Regions from separate parts of the Arthrobacter sp. AG1021 genome, predicted to be linked through region 1. Evidence: predicted binding sites of a transcription regulator. Region 1 holds the regulator's gene; the other holds the start of a gene.
What was found. The regulator LexA, encoded in region 1, represses DNA repair genes until DNA is damaged. The targets are predictions, from matches to a motif close to TCGAACANNTGTTCGA.
Positions count from the first base shown of each region.

Region 1 (9,352 bases):
GCCGCAGCCGATGTCCAAGATGCGGCCATGCGGCGCCGGAACGTTCTTCAACAGCACCTCGGTGCCCTTGTCCAAACCGGAAGGCGAGAAGATGCCGGCTGCGGTCTGGATCTTGCGAACGGTGCCGTTCAACTCGACTGAAATCGTGCGGCGTTCATCGGCCGAGGCGGGGCTGGCGCTGAAGTAGTGATCCGAGCTCATACTGCAAAGTTTATCGTTGCGTGCGCACGGGCCAAATATGGGCGGAGGCAACGTGACAAAGCCAATATGTACCAGGCCGCACAAGACTGATAGAGTTTTGTCTATGACTTTGTTCTTCGTCTAATACGTAGCCCACACGGTTACCCGTGATTCCCGGATCCCCGGCGCTGGTCTTGCGCGCCCGGACGGCGGAATCCGCAGGCGGCAAAGTCTTTTCTACTTTCCAGACTCCCAGGTGTGTTGGGGTCTTCACCTTGCCTTTGCGTTTGCGTAACCGCATCACCATCAGCACCGAATGCTGCTACCGATTTCTGCAAAGGATACTCAATGACCAACGAACACCTTGAAACCGACCGCGCCACGTCGCGAAGTGGGGGTGCCCCGCACTATTCTGGAAAGCGAAGTACTTCAAAGGAGACCATGACTAACTCCGAGTCACACGAACACGATTCATCGTCGATGGACGACGCCCAGATTCAGGCCGCCATCGACCGCATCCTTGCGGCAGACGAGGCCCAGGGACCTCAGGTGCAGCATTTCGCATCCGATGATGAATCCATTTTCTCTGGTCAGGCGACCGCCCTGAACCGTTTTTCCTCCGGCTATTCCACCTATGACGGTGAGCAGGACGACCTGGCCGAGCGTCGCGCCCTGCGACGCGTTGCAGGCCTCTCTACGGAGCTCGAAGACGTCACCGAGGTGGAGTACCGTCAGCTGCGCCTTGAGCGTGTGGTGCTGGCCGGAGTCTGGACCGATGGAAGCGTCACCGAAGCGGAGAATTCGCTGCGCGAATTGGCCGCGCTGGCGGAAACCGCAGGCTCGGAAGTACTCGACGGTGTTGTGCAGCGCCGCAGCAAGCCAGACCCGTCGACGTATCTGGGCTCGGGCAAGGCCATGGAGTTGCGCGAGATCGTAGCCTCCACTGGCGCCGATACCGTGATTGTCGATGCCGAACTGGCCCCGTCGCAGCGCCGTGCGCTGGAAGACGTTGTCAAGGTCAAGGTCATCGACCGCACCAGTTTGATCCTGGACATCTTCGCGCAGCATGCGAAGTCCCGTGAAGGCAAGGCTCAGGTCGAACTGGCCCAGCTGGAATACCTGCTTCCGCGTCTGCGTGGCTGGGGCGAATCCATGTCCCGCCAGGCCGGCGGCCGGGTGGGCGCCGCGGGTGGCGGCATTGGTTCGCGTGGCCCGGGTGAAACCAAGATTGAAATGGATCGCCGCCGCATTCGCGACCGCATGGCAAAATTGCGCCGTGAGATCAAGGCGATGAAGCCGGCCCGAGAAGCCAAGCGCGCAAACCGCCGGCGCAACGAAGTTCCCGCGGTGGCTATTGCCGGCTATACCAATGCCGGGAAGTCCTCCCTGCTGAACCGACTGACCAATGCCGGGGTCTTGGTGGAGAACGCGCTGTTCGCCACCCTGGATCCCACCGTGCGGCAGGCGGCCACCGAGGACGGGCTGACCTACACGCTGGCGGATACGGTGGGTTTCGTGTCCAACCTGCCGACGCAGCTGGTGGAGGCTTTCCGCTCGACGCTGGAGGAAATTGCGGATTCCGACCTGATTCTTCACGTTGTTGATGCCTCGCATCCGGATCCGGAAGGCCAGATCCAGGCAGTGCGTACGGTGCTGGGCGAAGTCGATGCGCTGAACATTCCCGAGATCATCGTGCTGAACAAGGCTGATGTGGCTGACCCATTTGTTATTGAAAGGGTCCGAAACCGCGAATCCAATACCGTGGTTGTCTCGGCACACACCGGTGAGGGAATCGAGGAGCTTCTGGCGAAGGTCAGCTCCTCGATTCCGCGCCCGGGAGTGCAGATGGAAGTGCTGATCCCATATAACCGCGGGGATCTGATCGCGAAACTTCATCAGAGTGAGTCTGAAATCCTTGAAAGCGAGCATCTGGAGAACGGAACCAGATTGATCGTCAAGGTACGAGAATCGTTGGCAGCAGAGTTGGAGACTTTCAACCTTCATGGATAAGCAAGAGCAGGCCCTTGACCTGCTGGAAGCCGCAGTAACTTCCATGGGCGGCGCCATGCGCGCCGGCCAGCAGGAAATGGTCAAGCAAGTTGTATCGGCGCTGGAAGACGAAGAGCATCTGCTGGTGCAAGCAGGAACCGGTACGGGCAAGTCCATGGGCTACCTGATCCCGGCACTGGCACACGCCCAGACCAGCGCCAAACCGGTAATCGTATCGACTGCAACCTTGGCGTTGCAGTCGCAGATCGTCGGACGTGACGTACCTCGGCTCCTGGAGTCTCTCAAAGGCAAGCTTTCGCGACCCATGGACGTGGCCCTGCTCAAGGGCCGCTCCAACTACCTCTGCCAGTACAAGCTCGGCGGCGGATACCCGGAAGACGACGAAGGCACGTTGTTCTCCATGGATGAGCCCGCCGCGCCCAGGGGACAGACATTTTCCCCGCTGGCCAGCGAAGTCATGAAGCTTCGCGAATGGGCCGAGCGCACCGACACAGGGGACCGGGACGAACTGGTCCCCGGAGTCAGCGACAAGGCATGGAAACAGGTTTCGGTGTCCGCCATGGAGTGCCTTGGCTCCCAGAAATGCCCTATGGCCGATGAATGCTTCTCGGAGATGGCCCGCGCCCGGGCCGCCGAATCCGACGTGGTGATTACCAACCACGCCCTGCTGGCGGTCTCCGCCTTCGAAGGGCTGTCGGTGCTCCCGGACTTCGACGTCGCCATCATCGATGAGGCCCACGAGCTCCAGGACCGCGTCACCAGCTCGGTCTCAGGGGCACTGTCGGCTCGTATGGTGCTCACCGCAGCGGGCGGGGCCAAGCGCCATTGCGCCGTCAACGTTGACGAATTGGTCAAAGCCACCAACAGACTTGAAAAGGCCTTGACCGGCGTACCGACCGGGTTGTTGCAGACCGGCCTGCGCGAGGACATGGGAATCGCCCTGAACGACATCGTGGAACAGGCCCGGCTCATTCTCGCATTGACGAAGCCTGAAGCCAACGCGCCGGCCGATGGTGGTCGCCAGACCGCCAGGTCGCAAATGCAGGCCGTCATGGACGACGCCATCCGCATGCTCGAAGCCGAAGACCGCCGGGAGGTGCTCTACACGACCCGTCCGCGAGAATTTGTCGAAGGCCGCGGCTATGTCGAGGCGGATGACAACCAGCCGGCGACACTTAACGTGGCACCGCTGTCCGTGGCCGGAAAACTGCGCGAAGGACTCTTTGACGGTCGTACCGTCATCTTGACCAGCGCCACCTTGGCCATCGGCGCGCAATTCGACTCGGTGGCCGGTTCACTGGGGCTCATGGGTGCCGGTGCACCGTCATGGACAGGCATCGACGTCGGCAGCCCATTCGATTATCCGAAGCAGGGCATCTTGTATGTCGCCAAGCACCTGCCCAAACCCGGCAGGCAGCTTGCCGCCGAGACCCTGGACGAAATCGAGGATCTGATCAAGGCTTCGGGCGGCGGCGCGTTGGCGCTGTTCACCTCGAAGCGTTCTGCCGAAGAAGCGGCGGCGATCTTGCGCGAGCGCCTCGACGTCGAGATCCTCTGCCAGGGTGATGCGAGCATGAAGTCTCTGGTAGCGCAGTTTGCCGAGGAACGGGACACTTGTCTCTTCGGCACCATGACTCTCTGGCAGGGCGTAGACGTGCCTGGCGACTCCTGCCGTTTGGTTATTATCGACAAGATCCCGTTCCCGCGTCCGGACGATCCGATCTCCAAGGCCCGCACCGAAGACGTGCAGAAGCACGGCGGCAACGGTTTCATGCAGGTTTCGGCCACCCACGCCGCGATCCGTCTGGCCCAGGGCGCTGGCCGGTTGATTCGTTCCGTGTCGGACAAGGGCGTCGTGGCAATCCTCGACTCACGCATGGCTACCGCACGCTACGGCAGTTTCCTCAAGGCCTCGTTGCCGCCGATGTGGCCCACCGTGGACAAGAAGACCATCACCGGTGTCCTCAAGCGGATGGACCCGAACCGCTAGATCGGTATTGGTTCATTCCGCGGAAGCCGGCACGGCTGAGCCCGTGTCGAAGCAAAGAGCGCTGGGACGCAGTCATATTGAACTGCACCCCAGCGCTCTTCGATTTGTTGGATTAGAGCGAACGCATGACCGATACAACGCGTCCCATGACGGTCGCTGCATCACCGAGGATCGGCTCGTACCGAGAATTCTGCGGCAACAACCAGGTATGACCGTCGCGCTGCCGGAACGTCTTCACGGTAGCTTCTTCATCGAGCAATGCAGCCACGATGTCGCCGTTGTTCGCAGTTTGCTGGCGACGCACAACAACCCAGTCGCCGTCGCAGATCGCAGCATCAACCATCGAGTCTCCTGAGACTCGAAGCATGAACAGCTCTCCGTGGCCCACCAGCTGGCGCGGAAGCGCGAACACGTCCTCTACCGTCTGATCTGCAAGGATCGGTCCACCAGCGGCGATACGGCCAACCAGCGGCACCATAGTGGTGTCCGCGGAGGTGCTCAGCTCAATGATCTTCGCATCTTCCTTGCCGGCCTCTTCCGCTGGCTTGGGCGCCTCGGCCGCTGCGGCATCCTCGCTGAGCTGCAGCGGCAGCAGGATCTCCATGGCACGAGGTCGGCGTGGATCACGACGAAGGTAGCCGAGCTTTTCAAGCTGGCTCAACTGGTGCGTGACACTCGACAGGCTCTTGAGCCCCACGGTGTCGCCGATCTCGCGCATCGACGGCGGATAGCCGTTCTTTCCGATCGAGCGCTGGATGGTCTCGAGAATTTTCTTCTGGCGGATCGTCAGCGAACGTGCATTCGATCGGGGAGTGCGCTCTGAAGCTGACATGACCTTTAGCCTTCCCTAATCACCGGTCGTGAGCTGCGCGGATGCCTAACTGTCGGAAGCCAGTGATGTTATGTATTCGTTCCTCTTCTACTTCGAAATCTTAGTCGATGTGAGGGAGTCTTTCAAAGATTTGTTCGAAAGTGTCTGGACAATTTCCGCGAAGTTCTGTTAGAAAAGATATACGAGAATCGAACACATCTTCGAAAACAGTATTCGAAGACAGGTTCGCATCATGCCACTGTTGAGGAGAATAGTCATGGCAACCGCCGCACTTGACTCGAAACGCACCAAAGAACACATGAAGATCCGCATCAATCGTCGCGGCTGGGCCGTGCTGGTTGGGGTCCCGGTGTTCATTCTGACCATCGCCGCCGCATTCCTGATCACCATGTTCACTTCAAGTGCCCAGGCGGCGTCCAACTCGCCGCAAGGTGTTGAAACCGTGGCCGTGACCGTCATCCCGGGCGACTCGTTGTGGGATCTCGCCCGTGAATACGCCGTAGGCTACGACGTGAATGCGGCCATGGAGCATATCACGGAGATCAACGCACTGGACTCCAGCGAGATCCGCGTTGGCGACACCTTGGAGATCCCGGTGTTGGCCAACTAGCCGGTCAAACCCTCAAAATGGCGACAGGTATTGTTACCAAGGTTTGTCGCCAATTCTTGAACCGACGACTGCGCCATTAGACTTAATGACGTGAATGTCCGCAGTGAACTATTGAGTCAGCTGCCCTTGCGTGAGAATCTCCGCGGGCTGTCCCCTTACGGTGCGCCACAAATTGACGTACCAATTCAGCTGAATGTCAATGAGAACACCCATCCGCTTCCGCAGACCGTGATTGATGCAATCGCTCAAGAAGTCTCCAAGGCAGCGGCCACGCTGAATCGCTACCCGGATCGTGAATTCGTGGAATTGCGTGAACTCCTAGCCAAGTACCTGGGCCACGATCTGGATCGCGAGAACATTTGGGCCGCGAACGGTTCCAATGAGATCCTGCAGCAGATCCTGCAAGCCTTCGGTGGCCCCGGTCGAAGCGTCATGAGTTTCGGCCCCACTTATTCCATGTACCCGCTGCTGGCCAGCGGAACCGATACCGAATACATCGCCGGCCAACGCGCCGATGATTTCACTCTCTCGGCCGACTCTGCTGCCGCGCAGGTACGCGAGCACACACCGAATATCGTTTTCCTCTGCTCTCCGAACAACCCAACCGGCACGGCATTGGGACTGGATGTCATCGAGGCTGTCTACGAGGCAGCCTCCGAGACCAACGCTATGGTCATCGTCGACGAGGCCTACGCTGAATTTTCACTGGCCAATACCAAGTCGGCACTGAGCCTCCTCGGAGGTCGCCAGCGCTTGATTGTCAGCCGCACGATGTCCAAGGCCTTCGGCTTGGCTGGCGCCCGAGTGGGCTACTTGGCTGCGGCACCGGAAGTCACCGATGCGATTCGGCTTGTCCGCCTGCCCTACCACCTCTCTGCAGTGACCCAGGCGACCGCCATTGCCGCGCTGAAGAACGTTGACCTTCTGCTTGCACAGGTCGAAGAAATCAAGACCCAGCGCGACCGCATCGTGAGCACCTTGACCGAGCTGGGTTTGAAGCCTTCGGTTTCAGACTCGAACTTCGTCTTTTTCGGCGGCCTGGACGACCCCCACGCCATTTGGCAGGGGCTTCTCGACGCCGGAATCATCATCCGTGACAACGGAATCGCCGGCACCCTGCGAGTCACCGCGGGAACTGAGGCCGAAACCACCGCCTTCTTGGAGCGGCTGACCGAACTGCTCAGCGCACAGAAGTAGAAAAGACAAGCGAAGGAAGACATGTCTGCCGAATTGATTGGCGCACGTCGCGCCCGTATGGAACGAGTCACCAGCGAATCCTCGGTATTCGTTGAACTGGATCTCGATGGCTCAGGCGTCTCGGAGATCAGCACCACCGTGCCGTTCTTCGACCATATGCTCACTGCCCTGTCCAAGCACTCGCTGATCGACCTCACCGTGCGTGCAACCGGCGACACCCATATCGACGTACACCACACAGTGGAAGACACCGCGATCACCATCGGCGAGGTGCTGCGTGTTGCCCTGGGCAACAAGGCGGGTATCCGCCGCTTCGGCACTTCCTACGCACCGCTGGACGAAGCACTAGCCCGCTCCGTTGTAGATGTCTCCGGGCGCCCCTACCTGGTGCACGGCGGCGAGCCGGCCGGCCAGGAATACCATCTGATCGGTGGACACTTCACCGGTTCGATGACCCGTCACGTTTTCGAAGCGATCACGTTCCACGCGCAGATTTGTGCCCACATCGAGGTGCTCTCGGGCCGCGACCCGCACCACATCGTCGAAGCGCAGTTCAAGTCCTTCGCCCGTGCCTTGCGCGAAGCCGTCGAGCACGACGAACGCATGGGCGACAAGATTCCATCCACGAAGGGTGCCCTTTAAGTGGCAAAAAAGAAAGTTGTTGTCCTGGACTACGGTTCGGGCAACGTTCGCTCGGCAGTGCGTGCGCTTGAAGCCGCCGGAGCCGAGGTAGAGCTGACCGCAGACGCGGACAAGGTCCAAGCGGCTGACGGTCTGGTCGTTCCCGGCGTCGGCGCCTACGCATCGGTCATGGACCAGCTGACCAAGCTCGGTGCACTGCGCTGGATCGGTCGCCGTATCGCCGGCGGCAAGCCCGTGCTCGGAATCTGCGTTGGACATCAGGTCTTCTTCGACGAAGGCGTGGAACACGGCGTCAAGACGGCGGGTATTGGCGAGTGGCCAGGCACCGTAGAGCGGCTGCAGGCTGATGTCATCCCGCATATGGGCTGGAACACCGTTCGTCCGCCGGAAAACACCAAGCTCTTTGCAGGTATCGAAAACGAGCGCTTCTACTTCGTGCATTCATATGGAGTGCAGAAGTGGGAATTCGACGTCACCCAGCCGGCAATGACTCCGCCGCAGGTTACCTGGTCCACCCACGGAACCCCATTCATCGCAGCCGTTGAAAACGGTGCCTTGTCGGCAGTGCAATTCCACCCGGAGAAGTCTGGCGAAGCTGGCAAGAAGCTGCTGAGCAACTGGCTGGAGACTCTCTAGAATGTGGTCGATCGTACTCCTCGGGGTCGGCGCATTTCTTGCCGGCGGAGCAATCTCCTTGAAGAACCAGAAAGCGCACCTGTCGTGGATCATTGCCGCGTGGGGCCTGGCAGCTGGTTGTGTCATCGCAGCATGGGTCTTGACCCTCTAGTTTCAAACTTTCGAAGAAGGACAACATGAGTGAGCAACCAATTCTCGAACTGCTTCCCGCAGTAGATATCGCCGGCGGACAGGCGGTTCGCCTGGTTCAGGGTGAAGCCGGATCCGAAACTGGATACGGCGACCCTCTGGAAGCGGCGCTGGCCTGGCAGAACGACGGTGCAGAATGGCTGCACCTGGTCGACCTCGACGCCGCCTTCGGTCGCGGCAGCAACATCGAGATCGTCCAGCGAATCGCCCAGGAGCTGTCCATCAAGGTTGAGCTCTCCGGCGGAATCCGTGATGACGCGTCACTAGATCGCGCACTGGAATTCGGCGCCACCCGCGTGAACCTCGGGACGGCCGCACTGGAGAACCCGGAGTGGACCCGCAAGGCCATTGCCCGCCACGGCGACAAGATCGCCGTGGGCATGGATGTGCGTGGCACTACGCTCTCCGGCCATGGCTGGACCAAGGACGGGGGAGACCTCTGGGAGGTGCTTGCCCGCTTGGAGGATGCCGGCTGTGCGCGCTACGTCGTCACTGACGTCACGAAGGACGGAACCCTGCGTGGACCCAACGTTGAATTGCTGCGCGAGATCGCCTCGAAAACCAACAAGCCGGTTGTCGCATCGGGCGGTATCTCTTCCCTCGAAGACCTGCGTGTTCTGCGTGCGTTGGTGCCGGAAGGCATCGAAGGCGCCATCATGGGCAAGGCCCTGTACTCGGGGCAGTTCACGCTGCCCGAGGCGCTTGATGTGGCAGGCCGTCGCTAAATAGGTCTGAGCCAGACCTTTGAAGTCGTGGATCGGTTGGAAAAATCCAGCCGGTCCACGATTTTTTATGAAGCCGAATATGAACCTCCTGCGGCGTCTGTGGCCAACGGCGGGGGACGGATGAGCCCCCGCCCAGGCCGCGAACTGCGCCCTGCGGGAGATAGCCCGGCATTGCCGTGGCAAACAGGCTCTCGGATTCCGTGTCCTTGCGCATTATCATTTCAAGATGCCACATCCGCCGCGTTGTGGCCAGGCCCGAATATCTGAAGTGTGCCCAAGGTCTCGTGGGCAAGCTCATGCCCGAGTCCCTGAAACTTGTTCTTCCACCGGGGTTCTCACAG
Region 1 is NZ_RBLB01000007.1:32,563-41,914, reverse strand. It holds gene DFO58_RS05670 (methyltransferase) at 1-201, opposite strand, end outside; gene hflX (GTPase HflX) at 622-2,190, shown strand; gene DFO58_RS05660 (ATP-dependent DNA helicase) at 2,183-4,180, shown strand; gene lexA (transcriptional repressor LexA) at 4,293-5,012, opposite strand; gene DFO58_RS05650 (LysM peptidoglycan-binding domain-containing protein) at 5,269-5,622, shown strand; gene DFO58_RS05645 (histidinol-phosphate transaminase) at 5,713-6,819, shown strand; gene hisB (imidazoleglycerol-phosphate dehydratase HisB) at 6,841-7,461, shown strand; gene hisH (imidazole glycerol phosphate synthase subunit HisH) at 7,462-8,097, shown strand; gene DFO58_RS18405 (hypothetical protein) at 8,099-8,248, shown strand; gene priA (bifunctional 1-(5-phosphoribosyl)-5-((5-phosphoribosylamino)methylideneamino)imidazole-4-carboxamide isomerase/phosphoribosylanthranilate isomerase PriA) at 8,274-9,011, shown strand.

Region 2 (9,352 bases), on a different contig from region 1:
CTTCTCCACGACCCAGCCGCGCTGGGAGCGGATGCGCCCGTCGCGCACGTGGAACACCTGCACCGCGGCTTCCAGCTCGTCCCCGTGGATGCCGAAGATGTCCGCGTCGGTGTTGTCCGCCAGCACCACCGCATTGCGCTCGAAGACCTTGTTCAGCGCCGCGATGTCGTCGCGGTAGCGGGCCGCCTGCTCGTATTCGAGCTGGGCTACGGCTTCCTGCATCTTGGCGGTCAGCGCCTTGGTGAAGCGGGTGGCCTCCCCGCCCATGAAGGTGCACAGGTCATCGGCCAGCGCCCGGTGGTCTTCCTCGCTGATGCGCCCTACGCAGGGCGCGGCGCACTTGTCGATGTATCCCAGCAGGCACGGGCGGCCCGAGGCCTGCGCGCGCTTGAACACCCCGGGGGCGCAGCTGCGCACCGGGAAGACGCGCAGCAGCGTGTCAAGGGTTTCGCGGATGGCCTTGGCCGGGTAGAACGGGCCGAAGTACTTCACGCCCTTGCGCTTGTCCCCGCGCATCACCAAGGCGCGCGGGAACTTCTCGTCCATGGTCACGGCCAGGTAGGGGTAGGACTTGTCGTCGCGGAAGACGATGTTGAAGCGCGGGTTGTACTCCTTGATCCAGGTGTACTCCAGCTGCAGCGCCTCCAGCTCCGAGCCCACCACGGTCCACTCGACGCTCGCGGCGGTGAACACCATGGTGCGGGTCTTGGGCGTGAGCCGCTCGGGCTTGGCGAAGTAGGACAGCAGCCGGCTGCGCAGGATCTTGGCCTTGCCCACGTAGATGACCCGGCCGTGCTCGTCGCGGAAGCGATACACGCCCGGCCTGGTGGGGATGTCCGAGGTTTTCGGACGGTAGCTGGCGGGATCGGCCATGGCTTACTTGGCGTCCGGGGGCAGCTGGTTGTAGGAGTCCACGCGGTCCTGGCCGGAAAGCTCGGCAATCGCGTCGACGATCCTATCGGTGGCCAGGCGGCGCTGCGGCAGCGGGTGCTTGCGTCCGAGCTTGTCGAAGTACAGCGGCTCGCCGTAGTGGATGTGGAACTTGGCCGGGCGGAAGCCCTTGGTGCCCGCGGGCTGCAGCTTCTCGGTGCCGATCAGCCCGACCGGGACCACCGGCACGCCGGTGGTCAGCGCCAGCCAACCCACCCCGGTGCGGCCGCGGTACAGCCTGCCGTCGCGCGAACGGGTGCCCTCCGGGTAGATGCCGATGCCGGAACCGCCCTCGATGATCTCCACCAGCGAATCCAGGGCCGCCACGGAGGCGGCCTGCTCGCCGCGCTGGACCGGGATGGATCCTACCGACTCGAAGAAGGACTTCATCAGCTTGCCCTTCACTCCGGGCGTGGTGAAGTATTCGGCCTTCGCGAAGAATGCGACATCGCGCGGCGTCAGCGCCTGGATGATCAGCGAGTCGAAGAAGGACAAGTGGTTGGAGGCGACGATGAAGCCGCCCTCCTTGGGCACGTTCTCCAGGCCGGTGACCTCGGCGCGGCAGATGCCGTGGATGATGCCGCGGATCGAGGATCGCGTCATGGTGTAGATGCTCATCTACCGTGCACCTTCCTGCATCAGTTCTTCAAAGTTCAATTCGGCCGCGCCGTCCCTGCCCAGCAGCAGCTGCGCCAGTTCGACCGCGGTGGAGACCCGGTAGTCGGCGGCGTCCAGCTCGTCGCCCTGGGCGAAGCCCCAGCGCACGCCGATGGACTTCACGCCGTTCGCGCGCGCGGCGTCCAGGTCGTAGTGCCGGTCCCCCACCACCACGCTACGCGACGGATCCAGATCCGCGTGCTTCAACGCGGCGGCCACGATGTGCGCCTTGCTCGATCCGTGGGATCCGCCTTCGCTGGTGTTCCCGTGCACCGCATCCAAGCTGCCGGCCAGGGACTGCGCCTCGATCAGCTCGCGGGCGATGGGCAGCGGCTTGGCGGTGGTGACCGCGGTGTGGATGCCGGCGGCGCGAAGCCCGTCCAGCAGCGTACGCATGCCCGGGTAGACCACCGACTGACGCATGCCGACCTCCGAGTATCGGGCCCGGTAGGCGGCGATCACCGAGTCGATATTCGCGTCGGTGACACCGTCCAGGGTGCGCAGCCCGATCTGCAGCGGCGGGCCGACCAACGCTTCGATTTTTTCCTCGCCGGGATCCGGAAGCCCATGGGCTACCAGGGCATGGCGGATTCCCGAGGTTATGGACCCTGCAGGGTCCACGAGGGTCCCGTCCAGATCAAAGAGCACGCTGGTTACCGACATATTCACTAGGACATCATCCCATGAAGCGGACGCGGGTAAATAATCCATAACTGAAATCGAATATACCCGCGCCCGTTCCCCCCGGGTTCGCCGCTCGCGGCGCCCCCGGGCTAGAGGATTTCGGCCAGGAACCGTCCGGTGTGCGATTCGGCGACCTTCGCGACCTTCTCCGGGGTGCCGGTGGCCATGATGGTGCCGCCGCCCGAACCGCCTTCCGGTCCCAGATCGATGACCCAGTCGGCGGACTTGATGACATCCAGGTTGTGCTCGATGGTCAGCACGGTGTTGCCCTTGTCCACCAGCCCCTGCAGCACCAGCAGCAGCTTGCGGATGTCCTCGAAGTGCAGGCCGGTGGTCGGCTCGTCCAGCACGTAGATGGAGCGGCCGTTGGAGCGTTTCTGCAGCTCCGCGGCAAGCTTCACGCGCTGCGCTTCGCCACCGGAGAGCGTGGTGGCCGGCTGGCCCAGGCGGACATAGCCCAGGCCCACGTCCACCAGGGTTTTCAGATGGCGGGCGATCGGGGTGAAGGCGCTGAAGAACTCGGCGCCCTCCGCAATCGGCATGTCCAGCACGTCCGCGATGTTCTTGCCCTTGTAGAGCACCTGCAGGGTTTCGCGGTTGTAGCGCGCCCCGTGGCAAACCTCGCAGGGCACGTAGACGTCCGGCAGGAAGTTCATCTCGATCTTCAGCGTGCCGTCGCCCGAGCAGGCCTCGCAGCGTCCGCCCTTGACGTTGAAGGAGAAGCGGCCCGGCTGGTAGCCGCGAAGCTTCGCCTCGTTGGTCTCCGCGAACAGCTTGCGGATGTTGTCGAACACGCCGGTGTAGGTGGCAGGGTTGGAGCGCGGGGTGCGGCCGATCGGCGACTGGTCCACGTGGACCACCTTGTCCAGGTGCTCCAAGCCCTGCACGCGGGTGTGCCGGCCGGGGACCTGCTTCGCGCCGTTGAGCTTGTTCGCCAGCACCTTGTAGAGGATGTCGTTGACCAGGGTCGACTTGCCCGAGCCGGACACGCCGGTCACCGCGGTCAGCACGCCCAGAGGGAACTCGACGCTGACGTTCTGCAGGTTGTTCTCGCTGGCGCCGACGACCTTGAGCTTGCGGTCCTTGTCCACCTTGCGGCGCTTGGACGGGATCTCGATCTGCTTGCGGCCCGAAAGGTAGTCGCCGGTCAGCGAACGGGTGTTCTCCTTCAGCCCCTCCACGGAGCCGGAGTGCACCACTTCGCCGCCGTGCTCGCCCGCGCCAGGGCCGATGTCAACGATCCAGTCCGCCTCGGCGATGGTGTCCTCGTCGTGCTCCACCACGATCAGGGTGTTGCCCAGCGAACGCAGGTGCAGCAGGGTCTCGATCAGCCGTCGGTTGTCGCGCTGGTGCAGGCCGATGGACGGCTCGTCGAGCACGTAGAGCACACCCACCAGGCCGGAGCCGATCTGGGTGGCCAGGCGGATGCGCTGGGCTTCGCCGCCGGACAGCGTGCCGGCCGCGCGTTCAAGGGTCAGGTATTCCAGGCCCACGTCCAGCAGGAACTTCATGCGGGCGCCGATTTCCTTGAGCACCTGCACCGCGATCTGCGCCTCGCGGTTGCTCAGTTCCAGGGTGGTCAGGAACTCGGCGGCGCTGCGCAGGTCCATGGCGGAGACCTCGGCGATGGACTTGCCGCCCACCAGCACCGACAGCGAGGCCGGGTTCAGCCGGGCGCCGCCGCAGGTCGGGCACGGGATCTGGCGCATGTACTGCTCGTAGCGGTCGCGTGCGTGGTCCGATTCGGTTTCCTGGTGCTTGCGGTGCACGTAGGAGATGACGCCCTCGAAGCCGGTCGAGTACTTGCGTTCGCGGCCGAAGCGGTTCTTGTACTGCACCACGACCTTGTGGTCCTTGCCGTTCAGGATGGCCTGGCGGGCTGCGGCGGGAAGGTCTTTCCAGCGGGTGTCCATGCTGAAGCCCAGGTCCTTGCCCAAGCCCTCGATCAGCCGGTTCCAGTACTCGGTGGTGGCCTTGCCCAGCGACCACGGGGCGATTGCGCCCTCACTGAGGGTCACCTCGTCGTCGGGGACGATCAGGTGCTCGTCCACCTCCAGCTTGGTGCCGATGCCGGAGCAGGCGGCGCAGGCGCCGAAGGGGTTGTTGAAGGAGAAGGTGCGCGGCTCGATCTCGTCGATGGCCAGCGGGTGCTCGTTCGGGCAGGCGAGGTTCTCGGAGAAAGAGCGGATGCGCTTCGGGTCGTCGTCCTCCAGGTCCACGAAGTCGGCCAGCACGCGGCCGTCGGCGATGCCCAGCGCGGTCTCGATGGAGTCGGTCAGCCGCTGGCGGACCTCCTCCTTCATGGCCAGGCGGTCGACAACCACCTCGATGGTGTGCTTGACCTGCTTGGCCAGCTTCGGCGGATCGGTCAGCTGGATGGTCTGCCCGTCCACGCGGGCGCGGGAGAAGCCCTTGGCTGACAGCTCCGCGAACAGGTCGACGAATTCGCCCTTGCGGGCGCGGACCACGGGAGCCAGGATCTGGAAGCGGGTTCGCTCGGGCAGCTCCATGAGCTGGTCCACGATCTGCTGCGGGGTCTGCTTGGAAATCGGCTCGCCGCATTCCGGGCAGTGCGGCCGGCCCACGCGCGCCCAGAGCAGACGCATGTAGTCGTAGACCTCGGTGATGGTGCCGACAGTGGAACGCGGGTTGCGGCTAGTGGACTTCTGGTCGATGGACACCGCCGGGGACAGGCCCTCGATGAAGTCCACGTCCGGCTTGTCGACCTGGCCCAGGAACATTCGCGCGTAGGCAGAGAGCGACTCGACATAACGTCGCTGGCCCTCGGCGAAGATGGTGTCGAACGCGAGGGAGGACTTGCCGGACCCGGACAGGCCGGTGAAGACAATCATCGCGTCGCGCGGCAGATCGATGTCCACGTTCTTCAGGTTGTGCTCGCGCGCGCCCTTCACGACCAGGCGCGTCAGATCAGTTTTCTTGCTCTCTGCAGTAATAGCCACGAAGCAATACTAATCGAAAATTGCTTCGAATGAGTGTGAACTCTGACGCAACTCACATGCAAATCGCCAAAGGCCGCACCGTCGACCGGCGAGCGCCGTGCGATCCCCCGCACCGGGCGGGCTCAGTGCCCGCCGGCCTGCTGGGCGATCCGCGCGGTTCCGGGCAGGCGACGGACAAGTCGCGGGAGGAAATTGAACACAACGAGGACCACCAGCATGCCCAGGCCAAGACCGAACAGCACGTCGTGCGGGTAGTGCGCGCCGACTCCCACCCGCGCCACAGCGATGAGCAGGGCCGTGGCGGCCAGGTACCAGCGCAGCCGCACGATGGCCAAGGCGCAGGCGGTCGCGAAGGCGGCGGCGAGCACCGAGTGGTTCGAAGGCCAGGACCAGTCCCCGTGCGGCGGGCAGGTTTCCGCAATGGCCACGTGAATGCTCTGGCAGGGCCGCGCCTCGGTCAGGATCAGCTTGAGCGTGCTGCTTGCGGCGTAGGCGAGGATCACTCCCAGGCCTCCCAGCACCAGCCTCGCGAACGCCGCCCGGTCCCTGAACCATGACCATACGGCCAGCCCGGCGGTGAACAAGACCAGCAGCAGCAACGCCGCGTCGGCGAAGAACACCGCCAGCAGGGTGAGTGCCGGGGAGGAACCGGCCGCCGCGGTGACCGCTGTGTACAGCTGTTCGCGGACTATAAATGCCGGCAGTGACAGCGCCATGAGGCCCAGGGCGATGAGCACTGGGATGGCAGGCCGCGTTGAGGCGACCCGAGCGGATTCTGTAGTCATGAGACGTGATTCTAGGCCTGGTTTCTGGGAGGGCATCCCAGCTGGCACAGGGTTTGCTCTCAGAAAAACGTCCCTCGGAGTTGGTCGCCCAGAGAACTATTCCTCGGGCATGCGGTACGCGACCATGCCCGTACGCTCCGGGAGCACCGCGATCCGCTGCTGGTCCTTGCCTGTGCGCTGGAACTCCGCATACAGCGGAAGGTCCTTCGTGGCCTTCTGCGTGTCACGGGTGCATGGTTGCCCGTCTGCGGCACCCCCAGGTAGGCCGTCTGCTCGTATCCGTCAATGCGCCTGACTTCCACCGAATCGCGGTCGCTGGTGCACAATACGGTGTCACCAAGGACGTGGGAGAGTTCGAGCTTTTCTCCGGTCGAGCTGTCCACGGCGGCGAATCCCGACGCCAGGGGGACGATCACGTATTTCTGGTCGCCGAGGATCCTGTTGTTGGCCTCGGCCAGTTCCACAGCTTTCTCGTATCCGGGCATGTCATACGCCCAGCGCTCCTTGCCGGTGGCCGCGTCGATGCCTGCAACGTCCCATTCGAGCCCAGTGAGCGCCCCGCGCTTGCCGGTGGACGGATGCACCGTGACCAACGCCTGGTGGAATCTGCAGGTGACAAAGGTGCTGCGCGTCTGGGCTTGGCGGGTCTCGACGATTCCGGAGCAGTCCTGATCCGCGCCGGGCACCGCCCACCGGCGTTTTCCGGTGGCTGGGTCGATCCCGACCATCATGGCGTCCTTGTTCCAATCCTGCACGTAGTCATCGCCTTCGGGGTGGTATTGGTAGTCCATCCGGGAACCATGGCCGACGAAGATCTGTTGCGGTTCCTCGAATGTAGTCCATTCCCACCCGTTGTCCGTGGAGTAGTACGAGTCGAAGACCTGTTCGTAGGGCACGCTCCACAGGATCTTGCCGTCCCGCGCGTAGCTGAGCATTTCCTCCCCGGGCCCGCGCTGCGACGACGACGAGAGGCCCTCGCCGACGAAGCGGTCGTCCGGATTCTCTTTCGGTGTGGGAAGGTCCTCCCGGTGAGCTGCTTCCAGCGGCCCTTCTCCATGTCGTAGCGCATGTTCACCGGTTCTCCGGATTTCCTGTCACCTTCGACGCACCAGGTCCCGTCGCATTCATCGGGTCGGTTAGCCATGAAGTCAACCTCAATACTCGCCGAGGTGTTCTTCCCGGTAGCGAGGTCAATGACCGCCAGCCGTTCGGATTTCCCCTTCACCGATTCAACAAACGCCGCCATCCGGAGTCCGTTGTGCTCGAACACCGGCAGCCTCATCCTCATGCCCCCGGGGTTGTGCCCCACCGATGCCTCGCGCTTCCAGCGCAACGAACCGTCCGCGAGCTCCCGGGCCACCAGCGTCAGCTGGCGCTGGCGTTCAACATAGGCGATGGCCAAACCAAGCTGCTCTTCGACCTGGATTTCCGAGACGACGTTCTCCTTGCTGCTCCAGGCGAGGGAGACCGGTTGCGCACTGCGGTCGACCGCCGGGGGCTCGGGCTGCGCAGGCGGTGCCGTGCAACCGGCCAGCAGGCCGACCAGCAGGTAGGCTGCGACGGCGGTGGGCAGTTTCAACCGGATTTCAGCAGTGTGGTTCATGGTGTGCTCCCGAATCTTCCGTTGGGTTGGTTCGCACAGCCTATGGGCTGCAGAAAATTCCGTGGAGGGTTTTCCACAGCCGGAAAACATTGGTGAGAGGTACCCAGTAATACGTGGGTAATGGACTGCCACGCATCATGAGTTCCAGGAGTGCCGCAGCAACTCCCGCGGATAGCGCTTTGCGCAGCCCGCCCACTTCGAAAACCAGGAGACTGCGATGGAACGACTGAACCGATCGGTATTGCTGGATGACAAAACCATCAGGGTGACGGTTCCCGCCACGGCGATGTACGACTTGGACCAGATGCAGAAAATCCAGCGCGAGGTGCTGGGACGGCTCGGCTGCCCCGCCTGCTGCTCGGGCTTCGACATCCGTTTCGATCTCGCCCGGAGGTTCATGGTCGATGAGGATCTTGTTGTCCGCCCGATGGACGAGCTGGCTTGATTCCGCTCACCGCTCTGCCCGAGCTCGGCGTCGGAGTGATCTACTGGCCTGCCCTCGACGGGGTGCTCTCCCGGACGGACAACGGCGTGGACGTGCTCGAACTGGAACCGCAGGCCTTCTGGTTCCAGCCCGGGCCCGACACGCATGGGTACATGCTGGATGAAGCGGTGTTCAGCCACCTCGCCGAGGCTCCGCAGACCTGCCTGGCCCACGGTGTCGGCTTCCCCGTCGGAGGAACCTGCCCACCGGACCCTGACCAGGTTGATGCATTCGTGCGCAGCATTATCCGATTGGGCGCCCCGTGGGCCAGCGAGCACCTGAGTTTCAATCGGCTGCGGCAAGCCGGCGGCGAGATCGACATGGGTTTCCTGCTTCCTCCGATCCAGTCCCCCGAGTCGGTGGCTTGCGCGGTGGACAACATCCGCTTCCTGAAGCGCCACCTGCCGGTGCCGCTCGCCGTCGAAACCGGGGTCAACTATCTCAAGCCCTTGCCCGGCGAAATGCCGGACGGCGAGTTCTTCCGCTCCGTCGCCGATCAGGCCGATTGCGGGATCCTCCTGGACCTGCACAATCTCTGGGCCAACGAACGCAATGGCCGCCAGCCCATCTGCGAGGTGGTCAACCAGCTGCCGCTGGAGCGGGTCATCGAAATGCACCTGGCAGGCGGACAGGAATACGGCGGGTACTGGGTCGACGCGCATAGCGGGCTCGTCGACCCGGAACTGATGGACATTGCCCGGCAGGTGGTGCCCCGGCTGCCGAATCTGAAGGCCATCACCTTCGAGATCATGCCCCAGTTTCTGCTGGCCTACGGCATCACCGATGATGCGCTGATCGACCAGTTCGCGCAATTGCGGAAACTGTGGCAGCTGCGCGGCACGGCGGTTTCCGAGGCACCGGTTCCGGGTCCGCGCCGAGCGGGAGCCCGTCCGGGCCCGGTGCTGCCTGCGCCCGGCCAATGGGAGGAAGCGCTGGCTTCGGTCCTGCTGCCGCACCAACACACCGCTCCGGGTTTCGCCGAATCACTGGCCGGGGATGACGGCGCCGGGGTCATCCGCAAGTTGATTTCCGCCGCCAGGGCCGGAAAGGTCGCCGACGCACTGCCCCTGACCACGCGCCTGCTGCTGCTCACGCTCGGCGCCGCCCGCGTGGATCAGGTGCTGGATGACTTCTGGGCATGCACCCCGTCGGAGCAGATGGCTTCGAATGAGGCGCGCAAATTCATCGAATGGGCGCTGTCCGGTTCGCTCGGGTCCGAGGTACCGCATCTTGCCCAGGTCTCGGCATT
Region 2 is NZ_RBLB01000006.1:721,626-730,977, reverse strand. It holds gene uvrC (excinuclease ABC subunit UvrC) at 1-873, opposite strand, end outside; gene DFO58_RS03610 (lysophospholipid acyltransferase family protein) at 877-1,548, opposite strand; gene DFO58_RS03605 (HAD hydrolase-like protein) at 1,549-2,250, opposite strand; gene uvrA (excinuclease ABC subunit UvrA) at 2,361-5,231, opposite strand; gene DFO58_RS03595 (phosphatase PAP2 family protein) at 5,354-6,016, opposite strand; gene DFO58_RS03590 (PQQ-binding-like beta-propeller repeat protein) at 6,076-6,951, opposite strand; gene DFO58_RS18100 (hypothetical protein) at 7,159-7,407, shown strand; gene DFO58_RS03580 (hypothetical protein) at 7,837-8,064, shown strand; gene DFO58_RS03575 (DUF692 family multinuclear iron-containing protein) at 8,061-9,352, shown strand, end outside.
Region 2: uvrA (excinuclease ABC subunit UvrA) is a predicted target of LexA. The motif match lies at 5,245-5,260, and genes of this name have one in related genera.